One region of the Sphingobacterium sp. DR205 genome, then DNA from elsewhere that is predicted to be linked to it. Evidence: riboswitches for the same ligand, from Rfam matches in the RefSeq annotation. Region 1 holds a riboswitch; each other region holds the start of a gene.
What was found. A riboswitch is a leader RNA that binds a small molecule or an ion and turns the genes downstream of it on or off. The one in region 1 is predicted to bind thiamine pyrophosphate.
Positions count from the first base shown of each region.

Region 2: linked by a shared signal. The riboswitch ahead of G6053_RS02400 (TonB-dependent receptor) and the one ahead of thiS (sulfur carrier protein ThiS) in region 1 are both predicted to bind thiamine pyrophosphate.
Region 3: linked by a shared signal. The riboswitch ahead of G6053_RS18860 (RNA polymerase sigma-70 factor) and the one ahead of thiS (sulfur carrier protein ThiS) in region 1 are both predicted to bind thiamine pyrophosphate.
Region 4: linked by a shared signal. The riboswitch ahead of pnuC (nicotinamide riboside transporter PnuC) and the one ahead of thiS (sulfur carrier protein ThiS) in region 1 are both predicted to bind thiamine pyrophosphate.

Region 1 is NZ_CP049333.1:2,635,067-2,643,022, forward strand. It holds gene G6053_RS11120 (thiamine phosphate synthase) at 1-494, opposite strand, end outside; gene thiC (phosphomethylpyrimidine synthase ThiC) at 491-2,305, opposite strand; gene thiS (sulfur carrier protein ThiS) at 2,352-2,558, opposite strand; TPP riboswitch at 2,620-2,715, opposite strand; gene G6053_RS11135 (alpha-L-rhamnosidase) at 2,947-5,586, shown strand; gene G6053_RS11140 (phosphatidate cytidylyltransferase) at 5,671-6,342, opposite strand; gene G6053_RS11145 (phosphatidate cytidylyltransferase) at 6,354-7,064, opposite strand; gene G6053_RS11150 (CDP-alcohol phosphatidyltransferase family protein) at 7,067-7,648, opposite strand; gene G6053_RS11155 (hydroxymethylglutaryl-CoA reductase) at 7,651-7,956, opposite strand, start outside.
Region 2 is NZ_CP049333.1:584,641-592,596, reverse strand. It holds gene G6053_RS02425 (outer membrane beta-barrel family protein) at 1-303, shown strand, start outside; gene dusB (tRNA dihydrouridine synthase DusB) at 370-1,365, shown strand; gene G6053_RS02415 (polysaccharide biosynthesis C-terminal domain-containing protein) at 1,418-2,920, opposite strand; gene G6053_RS02410 (acylphosphatase) at 2,927-3,208, opposite strand; gene G6053_RS02405 (amidohydrolase family protein) at 3,246-4,421, opposite strand; TPP riboswitch at 4,654-4,779, shown strand; gene G6053_RS02400 (TonB-dependent receptor) at 4,834-7,269, shown strand; gene dtd (D-aminoacyl-tRNA deacylase) at 7,406-7,864, shown strand; gene G6053_RS02390 (nucleotide pyrophosphohydrolase) at 7,883-7,956, shown strand, end outside.
Region 3 is NZ_CP049333.1:4,330,798-4,338,753, forward strand. It holds gene G6053_RS18850 (SusC/RagA family TonB-linked outer membrane protein) at 1-1,084, opposite strand, end outside; gene G6053_RS18855 (FecR family protein) at 1,283-2,440, opposite strand; gene G6053_RS18860 (RNA polymerase sigma-70 factor) at 2,529-3,119, opposite strand; TPP riboswitch at 3,360-3,454, opposite strand; gene G6053_RS18865 (hypothetical protein) at 3,720-4,607, opposite strand; gene G6053_RS18870 (hypothetical protein) at 4,670-5,059, opposite strand; gene G6053_RS18875 (hypothetical protein) at 5,068-5,241, opposite strand; gene G6053_RS18880 (hypothetical protein) at 5,349-5,822, opposite strand; gene G6053_RS18885 (Rpn family recombination-promoting nuclease/putative transposase) at 6,134-7,096, opposite strand; gene G6053_RS18890 (hypothetical protein) at 7,249-7,602, opposite strand; gene G6053_RS18895 (hypothetical protein) at 7,605-7,763, opposite strand; gene G6053_RS18900 (hypothetical protein) at 7,902-7,956, opposite strand, start outside.
Region 4 is NZ_CP049333.1:4,570,937-4,578,892, forward strand. It holds gene G6053_RS19900 (M16 family metallopeptidase) at 1-1,908, opposite strand, end outside; gene xerD (site-specific tyrosine recombinase XerD) at 2,135-3,037, shown strand; tRNA gene G6053_RS19910 (tRNA-Arg) at 3,365-3,436, shown strand; gene G6053_RS19915 (acyl-CoA dehydrogenase) at 3,564-4,658, opposite strand; gene pnuC (nicotinamide riboside transporter PnuC) at 4,633-5,253, opposite strand; TPP riboswitch at 5,313-5,455, opposite strand; gene G6053_RS19925 (malate:quinone oxidoreductase) at 5,467-6,966, opposite strand; gene fabG (3-oxoacyl-[acyl-carrier-protein] reductase) at 7,282-7,956, shown strand, end outside.

The sequences.
Region 1 (7,956 bases):
GCCTGGATGGGGAGTAGGCCGTTTGCGGCTGTTATCCCTCCCAGGCCAATTAAGCGGACATCAAAATTGGACCGTAGTGGCAGCTGGTCCAATAGGGCATTGTCGCGGCCATAGCCTATTTTTGAGATGCTTGGAAATAAGGGACTTAAAAAAGCATAATTCCAGCGTGTGTCCAAGGCATTGAACTGACTGATATGGTGGACCGAAGTCGAACAGATGTTCCCGAAGTGATGCCGGTCGAACTGGCCGCTTTGCCGATGATGTTCATTGAAGTGAATTCTGCCGATTTGAAGTGTATCTGACAGCTGCGGATGGGAGTGGAGAACCAATCGATCGTGGTATGTGGCATCTATAGATGCCACATAACGGTACATCTGCTCATCTGTGAAATGATATTTTCGCAGATGTAGGAGATCGAGTCCCTGTTCAAAGAGATGATGTATGATGTCCATTTCCGAAGTAACTTCCTCCGCTGCTGTCAACGCAATGATCATAAGTAGATTTCCTTTCCTTGGGCGATGAATTCCTGCGATTTTTCCAACATGCCCTGTGCGGCGGTATCCCGGATTTCCTGTGTAATTTTCATGGAGCAGAATTTCGGTCCGCACATGGAGCAGAAATGGGCTACTTTGGCAGCATCTGCAGGTAAAGTTTCGTCGTGGTATTCACGGGCAGTGTCGGGATCCAACGACAAGTTGAACTGATCCTCCCATCGGAATTCAAATCTCGCTTTACTCAAGGCGTTGTCGCGATACTGTGCTCCAGGATGGCCTTTGGCCAGATCTGCAGCATGCGCAGCCAGTTTGTAGGTAATGACCCCATCTTTCACATCTTTTTTGTTGGGGAGTCCAAGGTGCTCTTTTGGTGTTACATAACAGAGCATGGCACAGCCATACCAGCCAATCATTGCTGCTCCAATAGCCGAAGTGATGTGGTCATATCCCGGTGCGATATCAGTGGTCAGGGGGCCTAAGGTGTAAAATGGCGCCTCGTCACAACATTCCAGCTGCTTTTCCATATTCTCTTTGATCAGCTGCATAGGAACGTGGCCCGGCCCCTCGATCATCACCTGTACATCATGTTTCCAGGCGATCTTTGTCAACTCACCCAGGGTTTCGAGTTCGGCAAACTGGGCAGCGTCATTGGCATCTGCAATGGCGCCCGGACGCAAGCCATCACCGAGCGAAAAAGCAACATCATACTGCTTCATGATCTGGCAGATCTCTTCAAAATGAGTATAAAGAAAGTTTTCCTGATGATGAAAAAGACACCATTTGGCCATAATGGATCCACCTCTTGATACGATACCGGTTACGCGCTTTGCTGTTAAATGAATGTAGCGCAGTAGGACACCGGCATGGATGGTGAAATAAGAGACACCCTGTTCAGCCTGTTCAATCAGCGTATCCCGAAATATTTCCCAGGTGAGATCTTCGGCAACCCCTTTCACTTTTTCGAGCGCCTGATAGATCGGGACAGTGCCTATCGGTACAGGTGAATTGCGGATAATCCATTCGCGGGTTTCGTGGATATTTTTCCCTGTAGACAGATCCATGATCGTATCGGCGCCCCAGCGGCAGGCCCAGACTGCCTTTTCAACCTCTTCTTCGATGCTGGAGCTTACCGCACTATTGCCGATGTTGGCATTGATTTTTACCAGGAAATTACGGCCGATAATCATCGGCTCGCTTTCAGGATGATTGATATTGTTCGGAATAATTGCTCTGCCGGCAGCGATTTCCTCCCGGACAAACTCCGGTGTAATATATTTCCCGGCAGTTCGGGCGCCAAAGTTCTCGCCCGGATGCTGATGATCCATACCGGGGGTACTATCAGCCAGCTGTGCTATCCGTTGGTTTTCGCGAATGGCAACATATTCCATCTCAGGCGTAATGATACCTTTTCTGGCATAATGCAATTGTGTCACATTTTTTCCCTGCGCCGCAACCTTGGGTTTATGGCTGTAGGCAAATCGAAGCTCGTCCAGTGTTGTATCCGCCAGACGCTCCCGACCGTAAGTCGAGCTGATGCCCTCCAGCTGTTCCACATCCTTGCGGTCCAGGATCCATTGATCCCGAAGGCGGGGAAGCCCCTTGCGGATGTCAATTTCCTGCGTCCCGTCTGTGTAGGGACCTGAGGTATCGTATATGGTAATGGGCGGATTTACTTCGATCTGGCCATTGCTCAATTTGGTAGGGCTCAACGAAATTTGACGCATGGCTACTTGGATAGGATAAAGTGTTCCGGGGACAAAAACCTTGGTGGAATTTGGAAAAGCGGTCTGTGTGATTTTTTCTGATGTCATGTGCATGGGAATTAGGTATATTGATTTGAATATGTTCCATGGGGAGTTAACCGCCTTGTGTAGCGGTAATAAGCAGGATCTGGTCGCTGGATTGCAGGTGGGTTTTGGACCAGTCGTCTTTGGGAATAACCCGGTTGTTGAGTGCTACAGCGACACCTTGTGTTTTACCGGAAAGCTCAACCTGTAAAAGATCGGCTAAAGAGTTGGGCGCGGGGTCGAAAAATCGGATGTGATGATTGATTGTAAGTTCCATTCCTTTTTATTTTTTTGGTAAAACTTTAGGAATGGCCACAACAAGATACAGTAATGTATCCGGAAGAAAGCTTACTTTTCCCTACGCCAGTATGATCTGGATCAGGTTATAAGGGTAAAATCTCAGCCTGCACATGCAGACACCCCTAAAGTTGGAACTAATATAGGACTATTTTGATGAAAAATCCAAAACATCGTCATTAATTTTAAATACTTCCCAACAGGACAGTATAGTTTACTATGTTGAAAATAATTAATATATTCGTTTTTGGATCAACTAAAACAATTTAACACCTCTTGTTTTTCTGCTGAATCCATCCATGATCGTTCGGGATGTAAATTCAATTCTATTGTGGGAAAAGCAAGAAATCAACATGTATAAACCAACTATGCGGAAGACTTTACTGATGACGATGCTGTGCATGGGCACAGTCCTATATACACAGCAGCGAAAAGAATGTGTACCCATTGCGCTTAGCTGTGAGCATCTCCAAAATCCATTGGGTGTAGATAGGCCAAATCCCCGTTTGAGCTGGCAACTGGCTGATAAACGACAGGGCGCAAAGCAATTGGCTTATCAAATTATGGTGGACACAGATTCAATGGCATTGGTGAAGAATAAAGCCGGTAGCTGGAATAGTGGAAAGCAGTTAAATTCCGACATGTTGATCCATTATAAGGGACGGGCATTGAAACCGCAGACAAAGTATTTTTGGAAAGTCCTGGTCTGGGATAAAAATGGACGGCCAAGCACGTCTTCCATTGCTTCATTCGAAACCGGTATGATGGGAGTGGAGCACTGGAAGGGAAAATGGATTAGCGATAACCACAATATCCATGAACAGCCTGCACCTTATTTCAGAAGAACTTTTAAAGCTGCCAAACCGATCAAGTCGGCTCGTGCTTACGTTGCTGTGGCGGGACTTTATGAACTATCGGTAAATGGCGAAAAAATCGGCGATCACAGGCTGGATCCGATGTATACCCGATTTGATAAACGTACTTTATATGTGGTGGAAGACGTCACCCGGCAACTTCAGCAGGGTGACAATGTCCTCGCCGTTGTCTTGGGAAATGGCTGGTATAATCATCAGCCTCTGGCGGTATGGGATTTTGACAAAGCCCCCTGGCGTGACCGCCCGACATTTTGTTTGGACCTGCGCATTGTTTATCAGGATGGCAGTGAGGAAACTATAAGCTCGGATCAAAGCTGGAAAACTGCTGCAGGACCTATCCGCTACAACAATATCTATACGGGCGAGCATTATGATGCCCGTCTGGAGATGCCGGGATGGGATATGCCGACCTTTGACGACACGCAGTGGCATACTGTTCGGTATCGGAACCCACCCTCCACAAACATTGTCTCACAACAGACGGTACCCATACGCCTGGTCAGATCGTATGAACCGAAATCAATGAAAAAGATCAATGACAGTACCTATGTCTTTGATATGGGACAGAATATGGCTGGCCTGACAAAGATCAAGATGCAGGGGAAAGCCGGAACTGTGGTCAGGATCAAACACGGTGAACGATTGCATGCAAATGGACGCTTGGACCAGTCGAATATTGATGTTTATTATCGTGGGAATAAAGAACTGGAGCCCTTTCAAACTGATATTTTGACGCTGAGCGGTAGGAAGGAGGATGAATTTATGGCGAAATTTGGCTATAAAGGTTTCCGCTATGTCGAAGTGAGCTGCAGTGAACCGGTAGTGTTGGACAAGTCGGCTGTTACGGCTTATTTTATGCATAGCGATGTGCGCCCAATTGGCCAGCTGAAAACCTCCTCTGCCCTGATCAATGGCTTATGGGAAGCAACCAATAACGCCTACTTATCCAATTTGATGGGCTACCCCACGGACTGTCCGCAGCGGGAGAAAAATGGCTGGACAGGGGATGGTCACCTCGCCATTGAAACAGCTTATTATAATTTTGATGGCATCACGGTTTACGAGAAATGGATGGCCGACCATTGGGACGAGCAACAGGAAAACGGTGTGTTGCCGGATATCATTCCCACTGGGGGCTGGGGGTACGGTACGGCAAATGGCTTGGACTGGACAAGCACCATTGCTATTATTCCATGGCAGACCTATCTGTTTTACGGCGATGCAAGCTTATTGGCGGAATGTTATGACAATATCAAACGTTATGTGGATTACGTGGACGGAATCAGTCCCAGTGGACTGACTACCTTCGGTCGGGGGGATTGGGTACCGGTCAAATCGCAGTCTAATCTTGAACTTACCTCATCGGTGTACTTTTACGTCGATGCAACGATACTGGCTTCCGCTGCAAAGATGTTTGGAAAAACAGCCGACCAGCAGAAATATGAACAATTAAGCCAAAAGATCAAAGATGCCATCAACGCTAAATTTTTGGATACTGAAAAGGGGATTTACAGCACGGGAACACAGACCGAGCTAAGTGTACCTTTATATTGGGGCGTGGTACCAGAAGCGATGAAAGCCAAAGTCGCTGCCAACCTAAATAGCAAGGTCGAAGAGACCAATTTTCATCTGGATGTTGGGGTGCTGGGGGCGAAAGCACTCCTGAATGCATTGAAGGATAACGGCTATGACGAAACGGCCTATAAAGTCGCGGTACAGGATACCTATCCCTCCTGGGGATGGTGGATTGTCAATGGGGCGACCACCTTGCTCGAAAACTGGGATCTGAACGCCACGCGGGATATCTCTGATAACCACATGATGTTTGGTGAAATCGGAGGCTGGTTTTTTAAGTCTATTGGCGGCATTCTGCCGGATCCGGCGCAGGCTGGTTTTAAACATGTGCTATTAAAACCCATTTTTCCGAAGGAGCTCAAGGAGTCTTCTATTACTTATAATTCGCCCTACGGAAACATTGTGTCCAGCTGGAAATCGAACGGAAATAAGGTCGAATATCAGGTGGAGATACCGGCAAATGCCAGCGCAACCTTTTATCCGCCAGCAAATATCCGCAATGGTAAAGTAATCCAATTGGAGGCAGGGAAACATAACCTCAATTTGGAATTGAAATAATTGGCCTGGATCCGCTTTCGGTCCGCCTCTTGTTTGGCCATTGGCGAATATAATAGGTACTTGATACGAAGAAAAGGGGCGTGCTTAGGGAAGTAAGATATATAAACTTACGATTGTACTTAGGGGAATGGTTAAATTATCATAGCCATCTTTGCTCAGGGCTTCAGCGAATGTAGCCATGAGTGCAACCGTGGTTATTATAGTGAGTTCCTGAAAGTCGAGACTCGAATCATGAGCGTATTTCCAGATAAAAAAAGTCAGAACAATCGCACTGATAAAGAAAGCAATCGATCCTAACACAGTTTTTTTTGCGCCTAGAACCATATAAGGCCCTAGCGGCCACTTTTTGCCAGATAATGCGGCCATAGGATCACAGATGGCTAAGGTAGCCAAGGGGAGATAATAGAAAATGTTACGATCATCCAGATAGGTCTGGGTTACAAAGCAAAGATAGACTGCGGCTGGATAGGCTAGGCTACCTGCAGATTTCCGGTCAATAGCATGAATAGATCGCAATAAATTAAATTTTAGGGATAGGACCAAAATCACTGCAAATACCCCGCAAAGAAATAATACTGACCAATGACTTGCAAGTAAAATAGGGAATAACAGTGAAATAATGCCCGTACCTATGTGTACGAGTTTTCTTGTGAATTCAACTCTAATCTTAAAGCGGTGGTATAAAATTTCAGAAAGGGCAAATAGAAGCAAAAATAGCATTGCCAATAGAAGCATATTTGATAAGTCGTTTTTCATGATCATATTTTTTATAAATAAACTAACCAATACATTGCTCCGGAGAACATAAAGCTATCGAAGCGATCCAATATTCCACCATGTCCCGGAATTAATCGACTATAGTCCTTAATTTGACATCTGCGCTTGTACCAGGAAGCTAAGAGATCTCCAATGAGCGCAAAAATGCAAATGAGCGCTGCTGTCCATACTGTTAATCCAATTGAAAAAGGGATGTAATGAAAAAGGAAAAGACTGGCCGATACTGCCAATATCAAACCTCCAATTAAACCTTCAAAAGTTTTGTTGGGACTAATCTTTGGGATAAGTTTTCGTTTTCCCAACAATTGACCACTAAGTTGGCTGAACCCGTCAAAGGTGACGACTATAAAGTAGACGAAACAAATACGCTCTGTTGGTATCTGATAGCAGAACTTAACGAATGCCAATAGGATAATGAGGTAAATAAATAAGATAAAATAGAAGAAAAAAACGGGTCGTTTGGAAAATGATTGGGCTTTAAAAATTTCATAAATACCGACTATGCCAATGCAAATAGCCAGGAGTTTTATTTGTTCAAAATAAATGGACGAGAACACCAAGCTTAGCACCAGAAAATAAACTCCGAGTTTTAACCAACGCGCTTTGGCTCGATCAGCTTGACTGTCCTTATTGAGATACAGTGTAACTAAAGCACCTATTCCAAAAAATAATAGCAATATATTCGCAATAAACAGATACATGGTCAACCTCCTTTTTGTTGTTGGATAAGGAATATGCTCTTCAAATTGGAATGCAGCTTTGGTAAGGTAATCACTAGAATTAATTCCTCCAGATAAGCCAGACAGCTCACGATTAACATCAGGTGAAAATAGATTGCATGAAATCCTAGTACGAAGTAGCTAAAGATAAATATGCCCTGTAGGTAGCCAGTTATTTTATAAGACCATAAATGAAAGCTGGGGAACCGTTGGAATCGGATAAGTGCATATACTTGTGGAACGATCCATAAGACAATAAGAATCATAAATTGGATTTTATAAGTCGCTACGAAAGCTTTTTCCAGTGTTATCATTCCCATGAAGGCCATCAGGTATGTCCCTATGTCCGCAACCGAATCCAGTTTAGCTCCAAATTCTGTCTGAAGTTTAAATAGTCTGGCGATTAATCCGTCGAGTATGTCCGTTATAAGGTTTATAGACAATAATAATATAAAGAGATTCCTATTTTCAATTATTATGGCATAGCTAATGAAAGGTAATGCTAGTAGGCGGTAAATGGAAAGTGCATTTGGCACATTCCATCTATTTTCTTTTTTTGTTTCCATTTTTATATTGTTTTTTTTCTGCCGAATTTTTGATGTGCCTGCGTAAACTGGCCTGCTGACAAGGCTGCTGCAATAGATAGTTCGCCTGCAAGTACAAGGGCTGCGGCTATCTCGGCATATTTTATTGAGTTTCCTTCTCCGTAACAATCCATGATCTCCAAACATTCCTTTTGAGTAGGTAGATTTGTACCTCCGCCAACAGTCCCTATGATCAGGTTTGGTAAGGTGACGCTGGCATAGAGTGATCCATCTTTATTTAATTCCATTCTTGTGATGCCGGTAGCAGCTTCGGCTACACAGGCAACATC
Region 2 (7,956 bases), 2.1 Mb from region 1:
GGAGGCAATTATGTATCAGGCTTAACGGTAGGGATCAGTCATATCAAAAGCTGTGGACAGGTATATTCCGGCATTCAAAAAAATCTTCTCAATAAAAAAGCGACGCTGAAATTAGTCGTTAACGATATTTTCAGAACTAACAATCGACGATATGAAACTATCTCGCCAACCATAAGGCTCATCGGTAGATCTAATCCAGACAGTAGAACTGCCATCCTGTCTTTCAGCTACCGTTTCGGTGGTTCTCAGAACGCCACAGCACAGCGCGCTACGGGTTCTGAAGACATAAAAAGTCGACTCTAAACTCATGACAGTTAGCTAACTTTATACTAATACCAAATTTTGTACCTTTGTAAAAAATTATTGAAGATGTCGGTCAAGATTGGTGAAAATATTGATTTGGGTGAATTCCCTTTGTTACTAGCTCCAATGGAGGATGTAAGCGACCCGCCGTTTCGCTATGTATGCAAACAGAATGGTGTTGATTTAATGTATACTGAATTTATTTCTTCAGAGGGACTAATCCGTGATGCAGCTAAATCTGTTCAAAAGCTCGATATTTTTGAATATGAACGGCCTATCGGTATCCAGATATTCGGTGGAGATATTGAAAGTATGCGTCAATCAGCTGAAATCTGCACAAAAGCAAATCCAAATCTCATCGATATCAATTACGGTTGTCCAGTTAAAAAAGTGGTCTGTAAGGGAGCCGGTTCTTCCCTATTGCAAGACATTGATAAAATGGTTGCAATGACCAAAGCTGTTGTTGAAGCAACTCATCTCCCCGTGACAGTAAAAACACGGCTTGGCTGGGATGATAATACCAAAAATGTATACGAAGTAGCTGAACGGTTGCAAGACGTCGGTATCAAAGCATTAGCGATACATGGCCGTACCCGTGCGCAATTGTACAAAGGTCAGGCTGATTGGTCTATGATCCGTGACATCAAACGCAATCCGCGCATTCAGATTCCAATTTTTGGTAACGGTGATGTGGATTCAGTCGAAAAAGCAGCGGCCTGGAGACAGGAATACGAAGTGGATGGCATTATGATCGGCCGTGCGGCTATTGGTTACCCTTGGATCTTTAGAGAAATCAAGCATTTCTTCCATACAGGCGAGCGCTTGGAGGGGCCTACAATTGCCGAACGCGTTGAGGTTTGCAGAACACACTTAAACAAATCCATTGAATGGAAAGGTGATAAATTAGGGATCTTTGAAATGCGGAGACATTACGCAAATTATTTTAAAGGAATTCCGAATTTCAAAGAATATAGGATGAAACTTGTTAGTCTTCAAAATCAAGCAGATATACTTGAAGTTCTTGATGAGATTGAACATTCGTTCATGCCTGAATTCATCTAAAAAATAACAAAGGCGATAACCTAACAGTTACCGCCTTTGTTTTAATATGAAATTATCTTCTTCGTATTAATTTCATCAGCGCATTCTTTTCAAGGAAAAAAGTAACACCGAGCAGCAGCAATAACATAGCGTTTCCTATCCAAATATTACTATGGAAAACTTGAAAGCTCAACCACGAAATCAACAGCCCTGCTCCGAGATAGACAGCGATCTTGATCATCTTATAGGGTATGGGGTAATACTTCTGGCCCCAGTAAAGTGAAAAAGCGATCATGACTAGATATACTACTGTTGTTGATAAAACAGCCCCAACATAGGAATAAGTTGGGATAAGCCACACATTGAGCATAATTGTAATTAGCGCCCCTATTCCCGAAATGTAAATAGCATAACGTGTATGATCAGTCAATTTATACCAAATCGATAGATTCATATATATTCCAAGTAGCACATAATTAAATAAAAGAATGGGGACAATTTTAAGTCCAGTCCAGTATGTTGCGACCTCTTTTTCATTACCTTCAATAAAATACTTCAGCCAATCCAAATTCACTGTCAAGCCGACCATTGCGATAACCATAAGGATAACAAAATACTCCATGATTAGGGCGTAGGTTTTCGATGCGTTCTGGTTTTTTGAATATGAAAAGAAGAATGGCTCGGCCCCTAATCTAAAAGCTGTCACAAATAAGCTTAGGAATACAGACAATTTAGCAACCGCGCCATATATACCCAACTCATCTTTCCCCGCCTTTCCAGGTATCAATTTCAGAAAGAACATTTTGTCTAGATTCTCGTTAATAATAAATGAAATATTGGCGACTAGAATTGGGAAGCTATACTTTAACATTTCATTCATTAATTTTCTATCTAGACTAAATCGGAAAGTTAACAATTCAGGGAGTAATAGGATTAACGTGACGATACTTGCGAAAAGATTGGAGATAAAGACATAACCGATCCAACCCTCTTTGAACCATGTGCCAGCAAAATCCGCCCAAAATGTATACTTATGTACCCAATCCGGCAAGAACAAAATAAAAAATAGATTTGAAATCACGGTAATACCGATATTAACAAATTTCAATGCACTGTATTTATAAGGTCTGCCTTCTGCCCGTAGCTTTGTAAACGGGACAACAGCCAGCGCATCCGCAACAAGGATAAAAGCAAAATACTTAATGTACTGTTCATATAGATCCACGTCACCCCCATCCGCAAACCATGAAGCGATAGGTCTTGTGAAAACAAATACAGACAACAATAATACTCCTGAGGTAAATAAAGTAATAAAGAAACTATTATTGTAAACTTTATTCTTATTCTGTGGTTCAACTTTCTGTAAATACCGGAAATAAGTTGTTTCCATTCCAAATGCTAGAATAGCATTCAGCATGGACATCCATGCATAAAAATTAGAATAAATTCCATAGACCGCTGCATCCTTAAATTTACGGAGATAGAGTGGGGTCATCAGGAAACCTATCATTCTTGAAACGATAGTAGTCACACCATAAATAACGGTATCGCTGAGAAATTTCTTAATTGTCGACACTGGGCTTTAGGATTGAACTCTTTTAATCACTTCAAAATTAGAAAAGCCTTTCAGTTCGCCTTCCGTAACCTCAACAGCTTCAACATTTGCATCCTCTGGACCTTCCTGGCAGAAGTCCAACAATGAATCAAGGGCAAAATCGTCCCCCTCGGCCTCCATGTAGACAGACCCATCCTTTTGATTGAGCACAAAGCCTTTCACGCCGACCTGATCCGCAACAGCTTTGGCCGTCAATCGAAAAAAGACTCCTTGTACTTTACCTCTTATTGAAATATTCAAATGTTTCATAAGAGCAAAAGTACAGAAGTTTTTGTGGAATTAAATACTACGCTAAACGTTTGACTTTAACTTTATCTGTTAAACGCAAGTTTTCCATACCCTCAAGCAGGACAATCCCCGGTTTTTTGCCGATTTCCAAAGATCCATATTCATCCTCAATATTCAATGCAACAGCTCCGTTGATTGTTGCCCATTGGATTGTTTGCAAGAAATCCAAATCTTCGAAATGTTCATGCAATACCTTCAGTTCTTCCAATACCGAAAGTGTATCATTCGACGCTAGGCTATCCGTACCAATCACTAACCGTTGTCCCGCATTTATAAAGTTTTGAACCTTAGGAAGGTTCCCTTCAATATATAAATTTGCTTTTGGGCACAGGCACCATACAACATCCCGGTCCATTCGTTCTACAAAATCCAGATCTTTTAATGAAGTATAGGTATTATGGACCAACAACAACTTATTCGGATAAGGCAAGTAAGGTAAGTAAGACTGGATGGAGTTTCGGGCTTGCGCTTTAATAGAATCCGCATTCTTTCCGATACTCTTATAGAAATCCAGAAATTCACCTGTTTTGTATCTAAACAATTTATTCTCTTCGTCACTCTCCTGATTATGAATACTAATGATATTAGTCTCAGGCACCGATTTTTTAAATTTCTTAAAAAGAACTTTCGAACAGGAATAAGGTGCATGTGGCGTAATAGACACATGGCCATTTCTAAATTCTTGTGTTAAAGACTTGGCTTCTTTAAGTTTAAAATCAGCTTCTTCAGGTTCAACCCCAATGACCTCCACAAAGGTATGATAAAGTATTTTTGAATCTTCCTTCAGTTTAGAAGAATTGTCCGTATTTGCATGGTCTCCCACCACTACGATCCCATTTTCATACATCTCTTTATCCGCTTTCGACATCGCATCATCCATTTTCTTCATAGATGCACTACGTGAAGTCATGACTTGGCTAAGGAAATTGGGAAGACCGGTACCTTTAGCGACCACGCCTTTCATATGTGACAATTCAAGATGGCAATGGGCATTGATAAAACCCGGAATAATTACTCCCTCATACCGCTCGATTTTGACTTTATCAGTCTGTGTGAATGAAGTAGGGTCATAGATGCCTTGAATTACCCCCTCCTCGTCTACCGCTACAATACCATCTTTTATAGGCATTGAGGTAATCGGTAGAATATAATTTGCGCTTAAATACTTTAACATTTTATCTCCTCACTCTCAAATTAATAACTAAAAATTTTTGACCGAATATGAATACATACTAACAGTAGAAAATTCTATACCAAGGTACCTAAAAAGAACAACAAACACCAAAAACAAGCCTAAACGTAAAATTTTAAACCAAAAGGAAATTATTACATATTTTACAAAAAGTCTACTTTTTGTAAAAAACACCATCTTTATATATCATTCCGATTTTAATTTATATATTCGCAACGTCGATTAGGGGTGCCTTGTTTTGTCAGAAACACAAATAAAGGCTGAGATCATACCCAACAGATTAAGTTCTGTGCACCTGATCCAGGTAATGCTGGCGGAGGGAGAGGTTAGTTAAATAAAACGGTCATGGTGACCCCTTGCCATGATTTGTTTAACTTAAACAAAATACATCAACATGATCAAATTTTTGATTTGTAGCGTTTTAGCTACTTCTTTAAGCCAAATTGCTGTTGCCCAGCACAATTTGACGATTAAAACCGTAGATAAGGATACACAAAGGCCGCTACAGAATGCATCGGTATCCATAGACGGACAGACTTCATTTACAACCAAATCTGACAGAGATGGCCTGATCAAATTATATAATATCGCAGATGGAAAACATGCCATTCAGGTCTCGTTTGTCGGATATCAAACCTGGACTCAAAACCTAAACCTCCAACGGGATATGGAATTGACCGTTCAGCTCGATCCAAAAACAATTCGTACCGAAGAGGTTCTTGTGGTATCCACCAGAGCTAAAAAGAATGCACCTACCACATTCAGGAACATCTCAAAAGAAGAGATTTCTAAGAATAATCTGGGACAGGACATCCCCTATCTCTTGAATCAAACACCTTCTGTTCAGGTAAACTCCGATGCAGGAGCCGGCATAGGATATACAAACATGACGATCCGTGGATCTGACAACCAGCGGATCAATGTAACCCTTAATGGTATTCCATTAAATGATGCCGAAAGCATGGGGTCATTCTTTGTCAACCTCCCTGACTTCGCCTCATCCACAGAAAGCATCCAGGTACAGCGGGGAATCGGAACATCTACCAACGGGGCCGGATCCTTCGGAGCTTCCCTGAATATTCAATCAAATACATTAGCAGAGAAACCTTATGCCGAGCTCAATAATTCATTCGGGTCTTATAATACCTGGAAAAATACAGTAAAACTCGGAACCGGTTTGATCGATGACAAGTTTGCTTTCAATGCCCGCTTATCCAGGATCAGCAGTAATGGTTATATCGAAAGAGGTGCCTCAGACCTACAGTCCTTCTATATCGATGGAGGTTATTATGGCAAAAAACACACCTTAAAAGGAATCGTATTCTGGGGAAAGGAAAAGACCTACCAAGCCTGGAACGGCGTCCCGGAACCTTTGATCACGGGTGATAGATCTCGCATGGACGATTACGCAGATAATGGTCTCGGCGTATCCGGCGCAGAAAAAGACCGATTTATGAATGCAGGAAGAAACTATAACCTATATACCTATAAAAACCAAACGGACAACTATACGCAGAAGCATCACCAGATTCACTATACCAATATCCTCAATGACAAGCTCACACTGAATACCGCACTACATTATACAAGAGGCTATGGGTATTATGAGGAGATGAGACCCGGTGATAAATTAAGTAAATATGGTTTGCCTGATGTCATCCTCGGTAGTGATACCATAAAAAAAACAGATCTAGTCCGCAGAAGATGGTTAGATAATTATTTTTATGGGATGACCTATGCGCTGAACTACAAACCCAATGATCAGCTCGAAATTATATGGGGTGGTGCATACAACCAATATCGAGGAAAACATTACGGTGAAGTAATCTGGGCACAGTACGCTTCCAACGGATTTATAGACGACAAATATTACTTCGGAAAATCGCAGAAAAATGACTTCAGCAACTTCCTAAAGGTAGATTACAAATTGGATAAATGGATCTTAATGGCCGACGTCCAGTACAGAAATGTAGACTATCACATGTATGGGGACGATGATAAGGTCAAAAACTATAATTACCACCCAAAATTCAATTTTCTAAATCCCAAAGCCGGAGCAACCTATCTGTTAAATGATCATGCAAATATATATGCTTCCTACGCTTTCGCGCAAAAGGAACCCGTCCGAAAAGATTTCATAGAGAAAAACAGCAAACTTCCGGATCCAACGCCAGAAAAAATGCAGGACATTGAAATTGGGTATAGATTCACCAATACCAAATTCAATATTGGATTAAATGGATACGGGATGTTTTATAAAGACCAGTTGATTCCAACAGGCGAGATCAGTGATACCGGTGCTCCTATCCGACAAAATGTAAAAGACAGCTATCGAATCGGACTGGAATTTGACGGAGCCTGGAACATCAGTAAGCAATTGAACTGGAAGGCTACCGCTGCTTTCAGCCAAAATAAGATCAAGAACTTTGAAGAAGTCATTGGCGACCTTAGGATCTCCTATCCAAAGACAGATATTGCCCTGTCTCCAAATACAATTATCTCCAGCAACTTTTCCTATAGCCCTATTGAACCGCTCACATTTTCATTGTTGTCAAAATATGTAGGACGGCAATATCTCGATAACTCCTCAGCGAAAGAAAGAAGCATCTCTTCATCCTTTGTTAATAATCTGCTGGCGAATTATAATTTTACGGCTTTAGGTATAAAAGACATTAACCTAAGTTTACAGGTAAATAACTTACTGAATGAAAAGTACGAAACTAACGGCTATACCTTTGGCTGGATGGAAGACGATACCAGAAAATATTACAATTTCTACTTCCCACAGGCACCTACAAATTTTATGTTAGGCCTGAATATCAAATTTTAACAATTAGGATCCCGGCTATATAAAAGTCTCCTTCTCTTCAATAGAGAAGGAGACTTTTTATTTTGGCAGCAATAAATGTTAGATTGGATCGTGTTTGACGATGGGAATTTTTAACTTTGGTTTTATACTTTTTATTATGCGTGCAGTAATACAACGGGTAAAACATGCTTCCTGTACAGTGGACGACCAGATCACCGGGCAGATTCAAAAAGGTCTGGTGATCCTATTGGGAATAGAAGAAGCCGATACAATTGAAGACTTAAAATGGCTGGGACAAAAGTTCGTTAACCTACGGATTTTTGAAGACGAGCAGGGACTAATGAATAAATCCATTCAGGATATCGGCGGTAATATCTTACTGATTTCCCAGTTCACCTTATTCGCTCAGACAAAAAAGGGAAATCGGCCTTCGTTTATTCGGGCAGCCAAACCTAATACCGCCAAACCGCTTTATGAAGAAATGGCCAAATTGCTTTCCCAACTGATCGATCAACCTGTTCAGCTCGGCTTATTTGGGGCTGACATGAAAATCAATCTATTGAACGATGGTCCCGTTACCATCATTATGGATACAAAAGATAAGGACAATTTTTAAACTACTTAATCCGAAAAAATGACAATCAAAGAAGCACAGGAAGTAATTGATAAATGGATCAATACAACGGGGATACGCTATTTCAATGAGCT
Region 3 (7,956 bases), 1.7 Mb from region 1:
GGTTATAGTCGGTGAGGTCTGCAAAGCTAATGCTACCATTGAGCGTATAGTTGATCCGTAGCTGTCCGGGTTTAGGGCGTTTTGTTTCAACCACCACCACCCCATTGGCGGCTTTAGAGCCGTAAATGGCCGACGCGGCGGCATCCTTGAGTAAAGTGATGCTTTCGACACGGTCCATACTCAGATCTGCTATCACGGCCAAGGTACTCTCGAAACCGTCTAAAATAAAAAGTGGCTGATTGGGGTTGGAACTGTATTCGTCAGTGAGGCCAATCACACTGCTTTTGCCCCTAATCTCGATATCGGGTAAGCGATTCGGATCGGATCCAAACTGGTTATTATCCACAATGGCAAAAGAGGGATCCAAGGTCTTTAGACTCTGTAAAACATTCTGATTGCCGACCATCTTCAGTTCTTTGGCTGTATAAGTGGATGAAGAGCCCGTAAAACTTTCTTTGTCACGCTGGTAAATTCCTGTAACAACGACATCTTTGATTTCTGTAGCAGCGGCGGGCTCAAGTTTTACTTCAATAAACTTTTGACCGCTGTAAGCAACTTCTTTAGGTTTCATACCTATGTGACGAAACAGTATGACAAATTCTTCGTGTTGCATGCCTGTAGCAAGCAACTGAAATTGCCCTTTTGCATCGGTGGTAGTTACCCTATTTGTTCCTTTTATCTGTACGGTAACACTCTCAATGCGCTCACCTGACTCGGCATGGATGACTTTTCCGGTAATGTGTTGCTGTTGAGTAGAAATTGTACCGGACTGGATTTTCGAACTGTTTTTTTCTGAATTATAAAAAGAAATCGTCCGATCTTCTACCTGATACGTTAAAGGCTGATTGCGCGTCACTAGGCTGAGAAACTGATCCAGTTCCATATTTTTGACGTCTATCGTAAGAGGCACAGTACTGCTTAGGGTATGCTTGGTACTGAAAATACTGTAGCCCGTTTGCTGGCGAATGGCTTGAATCACTGCCTCCAGGGAAACATTACGGCCTTTGAATGTAATTTGTTGTGAATAACTTTTAGCACTCACAGCGCATATTCCAGTCAATAGTAAGAATAGTGTAATTCTCATCACTTTTAATAAGTAATTTTTATTCATTAAATTTACGTGGGTTTGGTTAGTGCAAAATCTGCTAATTGTTTAGTTTGGCTTTGTTGCAACCGATAATCAAAGGAAAGGATGGCCGTCCTTTCCTTCTTTTATACGGCACTCTTCATGGTCATTAGGTCTGTTTCATCATGATCGTTGTTTAGGTAAATAGTTTGTTTTTTAATAAATAATAAGCTCTCGCTTGCGGATATCCAGTTGATAACGAACATTTGCGGCATCCAGCAACCGGAGTACAAGGTTAATTTTTTCATTGCGATAGGCATCCCCCACCAATTCGACGTCTGGTATCTTGCCATTATATTTAATCGTTAAATCATACCAACGACCTATTTCAGCCATTGTCTCGTCAAAGGATTTGCCGTCGAAATTAAATTTGCCATCCTTCCAGGCAATTTCCATCTGCGCATCCACAGTTTTTATTTTTGTCAGATTACCTCGGGTGCTAGCCTGTTGCCCCGGATTCAGAATAATTTTTTGGTCAGTTGCATGGATATTGACTTTGCCTTCCAACAAGGTTGTTTTCACAAATGACTGCGTGGAGTATCCGTTTACATTGAATTGTGTACCGAGGACCTCCACGGTCTGCTGTTCCGTCTTTACGAAAAAAGGAATACGCTTTCCTTTAGTGCTGAACTGTCCTTTTACCATAAAAAATGCTTCTCCATCTAGCTCCACTTCTCTCTCAGTAGATGCGAACTTTGCGGAATAACGTAATCGTGATTCGGAATTTAACCAGACCTGTGTACCGTCTGATAAGGTTATGTGATAAATCCCACCCTTGGGAACATACAATTGTAAATCGCTCATCTTATCCAGATCGACATTACTAGCTAAGCTTCTTCCGTCTGCATAATGAATCGCACCATCCACAACAATCCCATCTTGCGCAGTATCTAGCATGAGCTTTCGCCCGTCTTCTAAGAGGAGAACTGCCCGAGGCCCACCGGGCAAAATAGCATCTGAGGAGGACTGCACTGCAAAATCCGGAGATTTAACTTGCTTATTCCTGTTAATTCCAAACCATGCCAATGATGAAAGTATCAATAACACGGCTACAGAAGCCGCCCAAAATTTCGGCTGCATCCAATATACATTGTTTTTATCTACTGGCTGGGCGATCCTGATCTTGGCGAGCAGACCATTGAGCATACGCTCACGGATCTGTTCCTTTTGCAAAGGCTCATCAGTAACAATGGTCACTTCCTCGTCCAAATGACTGTTGTACCATTTCGTAAGCTCGGCCAATTCCTGTGGAGAAATTATACCAGTCTGAAATTTGACTATTAAATCTTCTATATATCTAAGATCGTTATGCATGAATTAAAAATTGGTAGTAAGGGTGTTTCCTATCTAAATAGACAGTAAAAAAGACGGATAGGGTGAGTCTGCCCAACAATTTTTTTTATTAGCGAAAGTAAATTGAGAAAAAAACAATGATCGTAAGAAATTCGGTATTGTTTCCTAGATCTTTTTTCGCTTTTTTAAGATGTGATTTGACCGTATTTTCTGACAAATTAAGCTTATCAGCAATCTCTTTTGTTGTGAGACCTTCATTTTTGTTCATAACAAAAACAAGCTGACACTGTGGAGGCAGGTTTTTGATGGCATTATCAATCTGTTGTTGGAGTTCCTGAATGATAAGTTTCCGCTCTGGCGAAATCGAATCGATGACATTCTCTTGTAGATTGTATCCTGCTAGTTTTTGGCGTTTCTGCTTATTCTGATAGATGATGTTGAAGGTCTGGTTGCGGACTGCCCGTGCTAGGTAACTGGATAGTTTTTCATTTTGCAAACTGAAAGTTGAGCGAAGTTTCCAAAGTTTACAAAGCACATCCTGCACACATTCTTCAGCTTCCTCCAAATTGCCCAAGCGATTAAATGCAACAGCCAACATCTTATCCCAGTACCGGTTATAAATTTCTATTAACACGCGCTCATCATCGGTATTGAAGAGAGTCAAGAGATCATAGTCGCTATATTTTTTATAATTAAGCATTTAGGCAGAATGTAAAACAAAGCTAAAAAAATATCTTCTTATTCAAGAATAAAAGCGATAACAATGTATTAGGAGTGTGTCTTTCTTCACAACTGGATACCTTCAAATATGTAAAGAACAAGCATCTGTTTATTTGGGACAGGCGCTCATGTGAAATAGTTTCGATCTGATCTGACAGTTAAAGGATAAACAATTAAGTTTGCAATACTAATAAACAACAAGGGTTTTGGCCGAAACCAAAACCCCAGGAAACATTTCTTCCTTCGCCAGAATTACCTGGATCAGGTTCTATGGGTATATTCTCAGATTTTTTCAAACCACCCCAAGATGTTTCCAATATAAGGACAAAAGCCAATCACATTTAGTTTTACAAAGATTTGTTAATTTGTGAAAAATAGATAGGCTGAACGAATTCATTTGGGCACGGACCGCCTTGCAAAAAATTAACAAAGTGCGGCAAAGATTGCAAGGTAATTCAGCATTGCGATTCCAGTCTTGAATCGCAATGCTCCATAATTATAATTAACTTCCCTATCTGTTTCTAAAACCTGGGGACTAAATGAAAAATGAACACATTGGATTGCTTGTCAGGACTGTTATTTATTTGGATTTGTCATAGAATGATTGTAACTCATCTTTTGATTCCGTGAATTTAAAATATTTTGGCTCGTGCAAAATAGAATTGAAATAAATTTCTTGCATCCTTTTCTTGTCCTGTAATTCGGCAGATGCACTGAATTGTGCAATCAATGTGCTGTAAAGCCCACCAATGTGCCATTCATTGTATCCTACTGTTTTATCGTATCCAATCCAATCAAAATCTGCATAGTCAAAGTTTTTAAAGTAGAAGTATTCCTTGCCATTAAACTTTGGAAGCTTGTCGCAAAACTCAAGTATCTTTTTATTGTTCTTCATCATCTGTAGAACTTTGAAGCGTGGTCCAACCAAAGCGTCCATCATATTTAAAAAGAAGATTGCCTTTTCAGTTTCGTCCTTAAATCCTAAACTGTCCATATTGAAATTGTACTTGCTCAAATCAGCTTCGTTAAACAATGAAGTTATACCTCCATGGATACGATAGTAATAGTTATCGAGCAACCATCGACTATCAATCTGCTTGGAAAGTACTTCATTTGCTACAGCTACAACTGGCCTGGCCTTGACTTTTTCGTTTGTCCTATTGTAATGGATTTCGCGGATAACATACCATAATACCAACTCTTCATCATTTGGTCTTGCTAGAAAGTGCGTTTCTAAAATTGTATGGTCACCTTTGCCAACCGCAATTAAAGCATCAACAATATGATTCAGCTTAGGTGTCCGTAATGAGTCAATTGATTTGGCAAATTTAGCCCCTCTTGCATCTGTATTATAGGAATAGAGTTCAGCAATAGCTATTAAATTATTGAGGTCTTTCTGATCAAGCTTTATTTGGGCTTTAGTAAAAGTCGTTGCTGCCAAAAGGATAAGACTTAAAAAGTATTTCATTATTATTCGTCTATGTTTTTACGTATTTGTTCTATCTGTTTCAAATTAGTTTCGTAAAAACCTTACAGTTTCAACGCCAACGGTCCATTCTTCGTCACTAGGCCGGACCAACCGGGGAAGGATCCCTCTTTTAGCTTTGCAATCAATCTGGACGCTAAAAATATATTAGCCACTATTTCTTCGCCAAAATCCCAAGTAACTTCAATAGGCGTCCACGCGTTGAATGGTTCAAGATTCTCCTTGACAAATTCAGCAGGATTTAAAAATGGTAGATTTTCCTTGTTATTCCATTCAGGTTCGTTTGGAGTCGGAGCGCTATTATACAGCCATATATCTCCAACTATTTTTTTCTCTTTCCATAAATATGCGTAGCAGACCTTATCGTCATCTTCGATATAAATCGCGAACTCCGGGCTATCATTTTTTGAGACATATTTCGTTAAACTTCCCATTGGATGATTTAAAACAACGAAGTCTGCACGGTATCACTTCCTAAGGGTAGCAATCCTTCCCAGTCGAAAGCTTCATGGCGGTCATTGTAGTAATCCAATTGACGACAGTCGTCCCGCAATTGCGGAAAGGTCTTTTTGATAATCTCAATATCGGAGTGGAGGTTAATATCCCTGTACATCATGGAATCCTTTCTTGTTTGGCTTTGATACGAATATACGCAATTTGCACCGTAAATAGTCATTGCCCAAGGCAAGAAAATTGTGCTTTTCAGTTCGGACTAGATCGGGGCTACCGAAGGATGTCTATAGCAAATACTTTCTTTTGGGTCTGTCCATCGGTAATGGTCGCTACTACCCGACCATATTCTAAGGAGAATAGGATATCGATAGGATTTTTACACTGAAACCTGGTTTTGGTACGTAGGTAATTGACAATATTTTTCTCATAGAGCTTAAGCATGCGCTTGTCCCAGTTCTCTTCCTTGATACGGTTAAGAAAAATACGATAGCCAGATCCTGTTGCTAGCAGGCTTTCGATCTTATCTGCATCTTGCGGCAGCTGCAGGGCTCTTCCTTCCTTTGCCCCCAGTTGATGGGCATGCTGATTGGCTGCTTCCTGATCATCATAAGGCGTGAGTAGAAAGCCTGCCTTCTCCTTGACATCGGGCCACTCAAAGCGCTGCAACACAAAGTCGGCATAGCCGGACTCGACGAGCTCGCGAAACGAACTTTTGGTGACTTGTTCAAAGGGATTGTACAGCATAAGGCTAAAATAGGGTTTATATTATAAAAAAGGCCGGAATGATTCTTATAACAATGGTTGAATCGCTTTCTATAAATACACTTTCTGACAAATAGCGCTCTTCAACGTTGGCTAGTACATAATCAATATCAAAAATATTAGGACGGGCTGTAGATCGCTGCCCACAATACAAACTCCTAATCCAGGTATCAACGTCCTCACTCCACATGGAAGAGACGGTAAATAGAAAACCTATTCCCCAGCGTATAAAAAAGGAAAAGGCCGCTTAGACAATATCCAAGTGGCCTTAAAATCTTATATTGTAATCCGTTTTATTTTCTTTTAGCCTTCTCTGCCTCGATCTGCTTTACAAACTCTACAGTGACGTCTGCTAATTCGGCAATTTCCGAAATCGAAAACTTATTCAGAGACAAAAGGTTTTTTATTACATCTGATTTCCCTTTAGCTTCTCCCTCTGCTTTTCCTTCCTCTCTTCCCTCCGCTTTTCCTTCAGCTTTTCCTTCAGCCATTGCTTTCTCGCGCGCTCGTCTCAATAGCTCTTCCTGACTACTTCGGATGCTCTCCGCATCCCATTTATTTCTTAAACTTACGTTGTACATCTCTCGTTCCTCCGGTTTTAGTTTGCTATACTCTGCTAACTGAAATAACTTTTCAAAAATAGGCTTACGCAAATAGGTGGAAAGTCCATTTAGCGAAGACATATTTTTGAGTACGTAAAGCCAACGATCTAAATCATTAACTAACCCTGCCTCAGCTTTAACAAAGTTAACCAATTCTATATATATAAAGCCTAGATCCTCATAAAATATTTTACCATGATCTCGATAACATAAACAAATATCGTGCAAAAAACACTTCTCTGCGCCCGCATCAGGCATTGCAAATCCATCCATCAACACAATAATATAGACTTCACTAATTTCATAATTCCAAGCCCTTCGGTTGCCTTTGGGTGCCTGATCCGCAATTAATTTACTACTGTAGTAGAGCATGCGCTTTTTCAAATTAACCTGTGACGTGCGCTGCACTTCAATAATAAACCGTTCCCCATTGTCTGCCGTACAGGTCAGATCAAAAATAACTGTACCGATATCCTCTGTATCCCCAACATGTTCATTTTTGTTATAATACAGGTCAGCAATAACCTTGCGACCTCTAAAGAGTTCGTTTAAGAAAGCGATGAGAAGATCTTTATTGGTATCTGATCCGAAAACTTTTTTAAAGCCATAATCTGTCGTGATATCGATATATTTAGATTGTTTCAATTCACTCATAATACATTGTTTTTAAATTGGTTAACAATGCAAATATAAGTAAAAAAATACTTCTATACTAATATTTTTAGTATAAAGATATTTAATAGAACAATGTCTCCGAAGCACTGGAATTCTATAAAACCAATTTCCGATTATTGGTGCGTAACAAATCAAAACGAACGGCCTAATAATGATAAACTGCCTTTGTCGTTGAGGAGCCCCATTGATTTAGCCAGGCTGAGGCTGAGCCGGGCAGATTTACGGTTTGCCTTCTTCCAGGTTTGTTGATCGTCCTTTATATCTTTTTCATATGCGGCGATAGCCTGCTTAATAACTGCCAGTTCTTTTTTATAATCTTTTAGCTTTCGATAAAGGATCATTAAGCGATTGTATGCCCCGGCCTGTAATGGGGCTTTGCTTATAACTCGGCTGTAGCTTTTTATGGCATCTTCGGTTTTACCTTCAAGTTCCTGCAATCGTGCCTCTCTTAGTAGCTCATTTTTGGATTTCTTACTAGCAGCCATATTTATTTTTTATCTTTCAATATTATCCAGACGGGCGCATGATCGCTGGCTTTTTCCCAGCCCCGCACCTGTCGGTCGATCCCGCCTTCCAATAGCAATGGAGCAACGATTGGGCTTAAAAGAATATGATCCAGCCGGAGCCCGGCATTTCGACCATGCATTCCTTAGGTATACTCAGAATAGTCCGAAAAAGCTTCCCCCCTTTTAATTCGAGGGAAGCGGTTCGAATAGGTACAGATCGATTTTATTGTAGCATTACATTTTTGATAATGACTTATTGTAAGCGTACTTCAATATGCTTAGCGAATGCGGATTTGATTCAATTTTTCAACATTCTTATCCGTCCTCGGCACT
Region 4 (7,956 bases), 1.9 Mb from region 1:
ATTTTTCAGGCCTTCCTTATCTGTGCGACCAGAGATACCCTCATAGCGCTCGGAAATATACGGAGAAATCGATACCTCCTTCCCGGCAAGGTATTTCGTTAATTCGACATTACTCATTTGTCCGACACCGCTCGCATCGACTAATGAAGAGGCATTTGAAGCGGAGAAGTAATCAGCATCAGCATACAACGACGTTCCTCCAGGACTATAGGCCATAATCTGGATTTCGTCATTTTTAAAATCTGTAGGTTTTAAAATCACCTTCACGCCATTGCTCAAAACCAATTCTTTAGCTTGGACCGCTGTGACATCCTTTGAGGACACGATTGAACCCTTAGTAGGTTCTTTGGAAAGCAAGGGAAGACTGGAGACCTTATCCTCATAAGCAGAAACCGGACTATCTTCGACCGCCTTCACCCATCCCAAAACAGCTTGTTCTGTAGGCAGGTTCGCCTTTTCCTTTTCTGGCCCCATAATTAATATATCACGATTTAAATCGGTATAATATTTTTTGACCAGGGCATTTACCTCTTCCAGTTTTAAAGTGGGCAATAATTGTTTTGATAAGTTATAGGAAGCCTCGTTACTCAAGGCAGGCTCGTTGTCGATAAAGTAGTTCAGGTAACGGTTGACATAGCTATCGGATTTTTTCTTATCCCGCTCGATATAGGCCATTTCATTGCCCTTCTTCATATCAGCAAGTGCCCGATCAAGCTCAGTCTGTGTAAAGCCGTATTTTTGGATACGCTCAAATTCGGTCAACATCGCTTTAAACCCTGATTCCAGTTCTCCCGGTTTAGGTACCACCACTAGGGAGAACGTATTTAGGTTAGCCACTAAATCGCCGATACTACCTCCTGCTTGCATAAAAGGTGGATTAGGTTGCTGCATCAGCTCAGAAAAACGGCCAGCAATCATCTGATTGAAAATGCTTTTGAGCAATTCATTGCGGTAATCTCCAACAGTAACCACCTTTTCCTTTTCGTTCTTGATCAGGATCTGAGCCACGGTATAAGGAAGTTCTGGATCCGAGATCGTCAAAAATTGATTTTTATTCAATAGATCCACCCGAAACTCTTTACGTGGAAGAACCTTCTTCGGCATCGTCATATCCGAAAATAACACCTTCACTTTTTCTTCGATTGCTTTAGGATCAATATCACCGACGATAATGAGCGCCTGCAGATCTGGGCGATACCAGTCCTGGTGAAACTTACGTATTTCGGTATATGGAAAGGTCTTTAAAATTTCTTCCGTACCAATCGGCAAACGTTTTGAGTAAAGAGATCCGTTGAGTACCATCGGAAAATACTGATCTTGTAGACGTTGTTGCACGCCTCTTCCCCCGCGTTTCTCTTCCAAAATTACCCCACGTTCTTTATCAATTTCCTCACCATCCAATAGAGCATCCTGCGCCCAGTCGCGCATGACCTGCATTCCATTTTTTAACAATTCCGGATCATCCGACGGTATAGGTAATTGATAGACCGTCTGATCAAAACTGGTATAGGCATTCAGATCTGAGCCAAACCGGACACCTGCTTTTTGGAGGTAATTGACAAGTTCATTTTTTGGAAAATGCTTCAGACCATTAAAGTTCATGTGTTCCAAAAAATGCGCCAACCCGAGCTGCTTTTCATTTTCCAGGATCGAACCGGCTTTCATGCCCAAATACATGGTAACACGGCCCTTGGGCTCTGTATTTTTACGGATAAAATATGTAAATCCATTTTTTAGTTTACCGGTAACAACTTCATTGTCGAAAGGTAATTTTTGATTTAAGGCCAAACTATCCTGTGACAGAATAGCTCTGGCTTCCGCCCTCAAGGTGGTTGGCATTTTTGCTTCTACTCCATAGAAAGTCGCGGGTAGTAAAAAGGCTAATGCGAGTGGTTTAATGAATTTCATACAAAAAAATCTCTTTTTTAGTTATTTTTTGCTAATTGTTTGTATTAAGGTAAACGGGATTGGAGACCAATTCTCCCGATAGATAGTAAAATACGGATAAAATACTTTTAATATCCCTTATGGGATGGAGCTTCTCATTGCTATTGCTCATGTTTTGTAAAAAATACGCTTAAAAATACAGAATATCTTTCGAAAAGAACAATAGTTAATTGTAATTTTGTTGCAAATGGATTTCAGCAACTGGCAGGTCATTAAAAAAGAATTCGAACAATTTCTAAAGTTCGAGCGGGGTTTAAGCATCAACTCGATAGACGCTTACCTGAACGATGTTTCTAAATTCCAGATCTATTGTGAGGACAATAACCTCGGTTTAAATCAGGTTGCCCGCAAAGATATTCAGCATTTTCTACAGTGGTTGCAGGAATTTAACATATCGCCGTTCACGCAATCGCGCCTGATATCCGGACTAAAAACATTTTTTAGTTTTTTGATTATCGAACATGAACTGGACAACAACCCGACAGAACTGCTGCAGGCACCACGGCTGAGCAGAAAACTGCCGAGTGTATTGAGCATTCATGAGATTGACCAATTAATTGCAGCCATAGATCTATCTAGCCCTGAGGGTGAGCGCAACAAAACAATTATTGAAGTATTATATGGCTGTGGACTGCGGGTATCCGAACTCGTCAACCTCAAGATATCCAATTTGTTTCTCGATGTAGAATTTATCAAAGTGGAAGGCAAAGGCAGTAAAGAACGGCTGATTCCCATCGGTCAGCAGGCGATCAAACATTTAAGGCTCTATTTAGATTCCGTTAGACCACATATTAAAATCAAAGATGGGAATGAGGACATTGTATTTCTGAACAGAAGAGGTTCGGCTTTATCCAGGGTGATGATCTTTCTGATCATTAAGGAGCTTGCTCAAAAAATTGGATTGCAAAAGACGATTAGCCCCCATACATTTAGACATAGCTTTGCCTCTCACCTCGTTGAAGGCGGTGCTGATTTAAGGGCTGTACAAGATATGCTGGGGCATGAAAGTATTACAACAACTGAAATATATACACATATTGATCGGGATTACCTCCATTCCATCATCACACAATACCATCCCAGATCTTAATCTGTTATCGGTTGGGCAAATCAATAGGTAAGTTTAAAATGTTTGTTGAGCCACATGCAATGATATTTTTTTGCTGACCTAAACCCATTGGAATTTGCAGTCTGTGTAAAGCATCCGAGTAAACAGTGCAGCACAGCTTAAACACAATCTTGAATACATGTTACTAATAGACAAAAAGTTAGGCCAGAAAACCGGAATGGCATAAATTATAAAAGCTGGGCGACTAAAACTAGGATGGCCATGCTCCTGAAATCCCCCGTTCAAAAGTTTAAATTTTATCGCAAAGATTATTTGTAAGATCTGGAAAATAGTATATCTTTGCGACACGTTCCCGTAGTTCAATGGATAGAATTTCAGATTCCGGTTCTGACGATGTGGGTTCGACCCCCGCCGGGAACACATCCTATTTAACACTAAAAAAGACGATCAATTGATCGTCTTTTTTAGTGTTAACATAAATGAAAAATGTACGCAACAATCTTCATTTTTTATCAGGTTGTAGTTGCTACCTACCCCCCTATCAAGCTTACAAAAACTCTTTTTGCAGCAATTTATGCTGAGATGCCGTAAATATATTCCGAAACAAAATATTGATTTCATTGTCAGTGGCTGCGCCCGAAATCCCCGTATGGGGATAGAGTTTAATGACATTGGACAGAATAGTTTCCACAAAGTCTCTACTTTCTATCGCTATACGCTCATATAACGCGTTATTATCAGCTTCATCCTTGAGATTATCCCAAGATCGAACAGCAAGCTCCATGATACTATTTTCCCTAGCTGTATAGTCCTGCTGCATTTCATCCAATTTCCGAAAAGCAGCTTTACTTTCCATTTGCTCCCATTTCCCCTGATTGGACTTCAATACAAATAACTTCTCGATCAAATCCAAAAACCGATGATACATCCCCATAAAGTTTACCAGTAAGGTCAACTCGGCAAACGGCACAAAAGGGTATTGATAGAGCAGCTCAGTCCGTGTACTTTTTGACGCATCGATAAAAAATGACTGATTCTCATCCACCCGTATACTGTCCAGCGAAAAGGAATGCGATGCTGTCGCCTCCAGGCCAAATGTATCCCAATCATAATGAATCAATACAAATTCACGCGCCACAAAGAAAGATTTTACAAGTGGATTTCCACCCTCATCCAATAGCGGCCTTCCATCCTCCTGAATATAGGCGTTCAATGTAAAGTGTGTCAAGTGGGGAGCACCGGTAGCATATTTCCAAAGCCCTTTCAGACGATAAGATTCACCCTCACGTTCAGCGACACCAGCAACCTGCCCACTGCCGCCAAAACATACCGTTTTTGAGTTGAAAATATCCTGCCCGACCGCTGGATCAATAAAGCCAACAAAAAGATTCGCGCCGGCACATAAAGTTACTGTCCACGCCAATCCGCCATCCTGGTAGGCCAGCTCCTTCAACAAGGAAAGCCCGCTGACCAAATCCAACCCCAAGCCATCCAAAGATTGTGGTACCCAGATTTTAAACCACTTGTTCCGGTATATTAGCTCAAGCTGCTCATCAGACAAACTCTTTTGCTGAATTCCTTTACGTTGCTGATCTTTTAGAACAGCGATAGCTGCATCAGTCAGTTGCATATTTTTTTTCATCACTTAATATTCTCCGCCAATTAAAATAGCCACTAAAAGCCATCACAAATAAAAATAAGGTTAAAGCAGCATACAGGAATAAACCCTTGTGCATAAGCAAAGGAATCGCCATCAGGTTACTGATGTTAAGCAAAATCCAATTTTCAAGTTTACGTTTCGCCAGCAGCCACATCCCCGCCCAGGCTGTGCAGGAAACAAAGGAGTCCCATACCGGAACATCCGAATCAGTTAAATGCACCAGACCAAAATAGAACGATAGAAAACCTGCCACACAGATAAAACCAACAATCTGCCAATCTCGGGTTGTACTACGACTGATCGGCACAATAATATCACTGCTATATTTCCAGTAGATCCAGCCATAAACGCTCATGACAAGATAATACAGGTGCAACAGTATTTCGGCATATAATTTTGCATGGAATAAAACATATACCGAGATGATGATACCAATAATCCCAAAGAAGTAATTGACCGATTTATTCTGTCGTGAAAACCAAACCTGCAAGATACCAAAACAGACCCCCAGCCATTCGGCTATGGAGGCTTGTTGTATTTGTTTAATAAAAGCTTCGAAAATTGTCTCAGAAGTCATTCAATTGTTTATTATTTTGTGTAATTACATAATAAACTTATGAGCGGAAAAACGGATGTTTTTATTGAAATTAAAATCCCTACGCCAGCATTACCCGGATCAGGTATATAAAAGCGATTGTACAAGGCCGTACAATCGCTTTTATTGGGTATAATCTCAGCCCGGATGACATTGTCATTTCCGAGCACCCCATAAGTATATTGTTTATTGAAATTAATCTATAGCAATTAATTTCAATGCTTTATGCGTACGGATACGAGTTTCACGACAAAGCTCAGCATCATCATTTAATGACTTACCGTGTGAAGGAATCATCTCGCGCAGTTTTTTGCGGTATTCATCTGATTTAGCACGCTCAGGGAAACATTTCTTCAAGAGACTGATCATGATCGCCACCGAAGTAGATGCACCCGGCGACGCGCCCAATAAGGCAGCGATAGAACCATCTGCACTCGATACCACTTCAGTACCAAACTCTAAAATCCCTCCTTTTTTCTCATCCTTTTTAATCACCTGTACACGCTGGCCAGCTTTTTCAATAACCCAATCTTCTAATTTAGCGGTTGGCATAAATTGTTTCAGCGACTCCAATTTATCTTTAGGAGATTTCATAACCTCTGTAATGAGATACTTGGTCAATGGCAAATTATCAAGTCCTGCGGATAACATCGGACGGATATTGGATAATTTGATTGATGCCGGCAAATCAAAATAAGAACCCTGTTTCAAAAATTTGGTTGAGAAACCAGCGTATGGACCGAAAAGTAAGGCTTGTTTACCATCGATATAACGGGTATCTAAGTGCGGTACAGACATCGGTGGCGCACCGACAGATGCTTTACCATATACTTTAGCATGGTGCGTATTGATAATTTCTTCGTTTACGCATCTCAACCATTGTCCTCCTACAGGGAATCCACCGTAACCTTTTGCTTCTGGAATACCAGATTTCTCCAGCAATAACAAGGAGTGGCCTCCAGCACCGATAAAAACAAACTTCGCTTTTAGCTCTCTCTTCACCCCTGTTTTCAGATCTTTCACTTCGATTTCCCAACGTCCATCGTCTTCACGATCGATATCAACAACTTCGTGGTTTAAGGAAATTGAAATATTCTCTTTGTTTGCCAGGTTGTTAATCAAATCACGTGTTAATGAACCGAAATTCACGTCAGTACCTAAATCCATCTTGGTAGCAGCAATTTTCTCGCTTGCATCCCGTCCTTCCATCATCAAAGGAATCCATGATTTCAAGAGTTCTGCATCTTCGGTATATTCCATGCCCTTGAACAAAGTTTGGGTATTCATCGTCTCCCATCTTGTCTTCAGGAATTTCACATCTTTTTCACCAAAAACCGCACTCATGTGTGGAATGCTGCGGATAAAATTCTCCGGTTGGGCAATAATGCCTTTATCAACCAGGTACGACCAAAACTGCTTCGATACTTCAAATTGCTCCGCAATTTTAACAGCTTTATCAACTTTTACCGAACCATCTTTTTGTTCCGGTGTATAATTCAATTCGCACAAGGCCGAGTGGCCTGTGCCAGCATTATTCCAAGCGTCAGAGCTCTCAGCCGCCACAACATCCAAACGCTCAAGAATTTCAATATTAACGTCTGGGCTTAATTCATTGATTAGCGTACCCAAAGTAGCACTCATAATACCGGCGCCGATTAGAACAACGTCAACTTCTTTATTTGATTTTTTGCTCATGTTTTTGTGATTGATGCAAATTTAATATAGTTTTTGGTAAACGCCCAAGTCTTTTGTCAAAAAACTGTACTTTTTAGGAACACTTATTCAAAAATACCATTGATTTATTAAAATAATCCTAAGTGTTGGCAAAATTCCACTTTTCTGGTTTCCGCACACCATACACATGATATCGCCTATTCTGCCGGCCATGAATAGCCGCAAATCACACCAACACTTGGCGCGTTTTAAATCCTTATTTATCGAAAGATTTTGTGTTATAATATAGTTTTAACATTTTTGCAAAAACATCAACGAATAACATTACACTCTTATATGAAACTACTTGAAGGAAAAATTGCTTTGGTAACTGGAGCATCAAAAGGAATTGGAAGAAAAATTGCCGAAGTGTTTGCACAACACGGTGCCAATGTCGCTTTCACTTACCTTTCGTCTGTAGAAAAGGGACAAGCGCTGGAAAAAGAGCTTCAAGCCTACGGAACAAAAGTAATCGGCTACCGTTCTGATGCTTCAAAATTTGAAGAAGCAGAACAACTGGTCAATGCGATCGTTGCAGATTTCGGAAGCCTGGATATCGTAGTCAATAATGCCGGCATCACAAAGGATGGTCTGCTGATGCGTATGACAGAAGAAAACTGGGACGATGTATTGAACGTTAACTTGAAATCCGTATTTAATGTAACAAAAGCGGCCTCAAAAATAATGATGAAAAACCGTAAAGGCTCTTTCATCAATATGTCTTCCGTTGTTGGCGTTCAGGGAAATGCTGGTCAATCAAATTATGCCGCTTCCAAAGCAGGTATTATAGGATTCACCAAATCCATTGCGAAAGAATTAGGTTCTCGCAATATTCGCGCGAACGTGGTTGCTCCAGGATTTATCCGTACGGAAATGACAGATATATTAGACCCTAAAGTGATCGCAACATGGGAAGCTGGAATTCCATTGAAACGCGCCGGATCGCCAGAAGATGTTGCCAATGCATGTCTA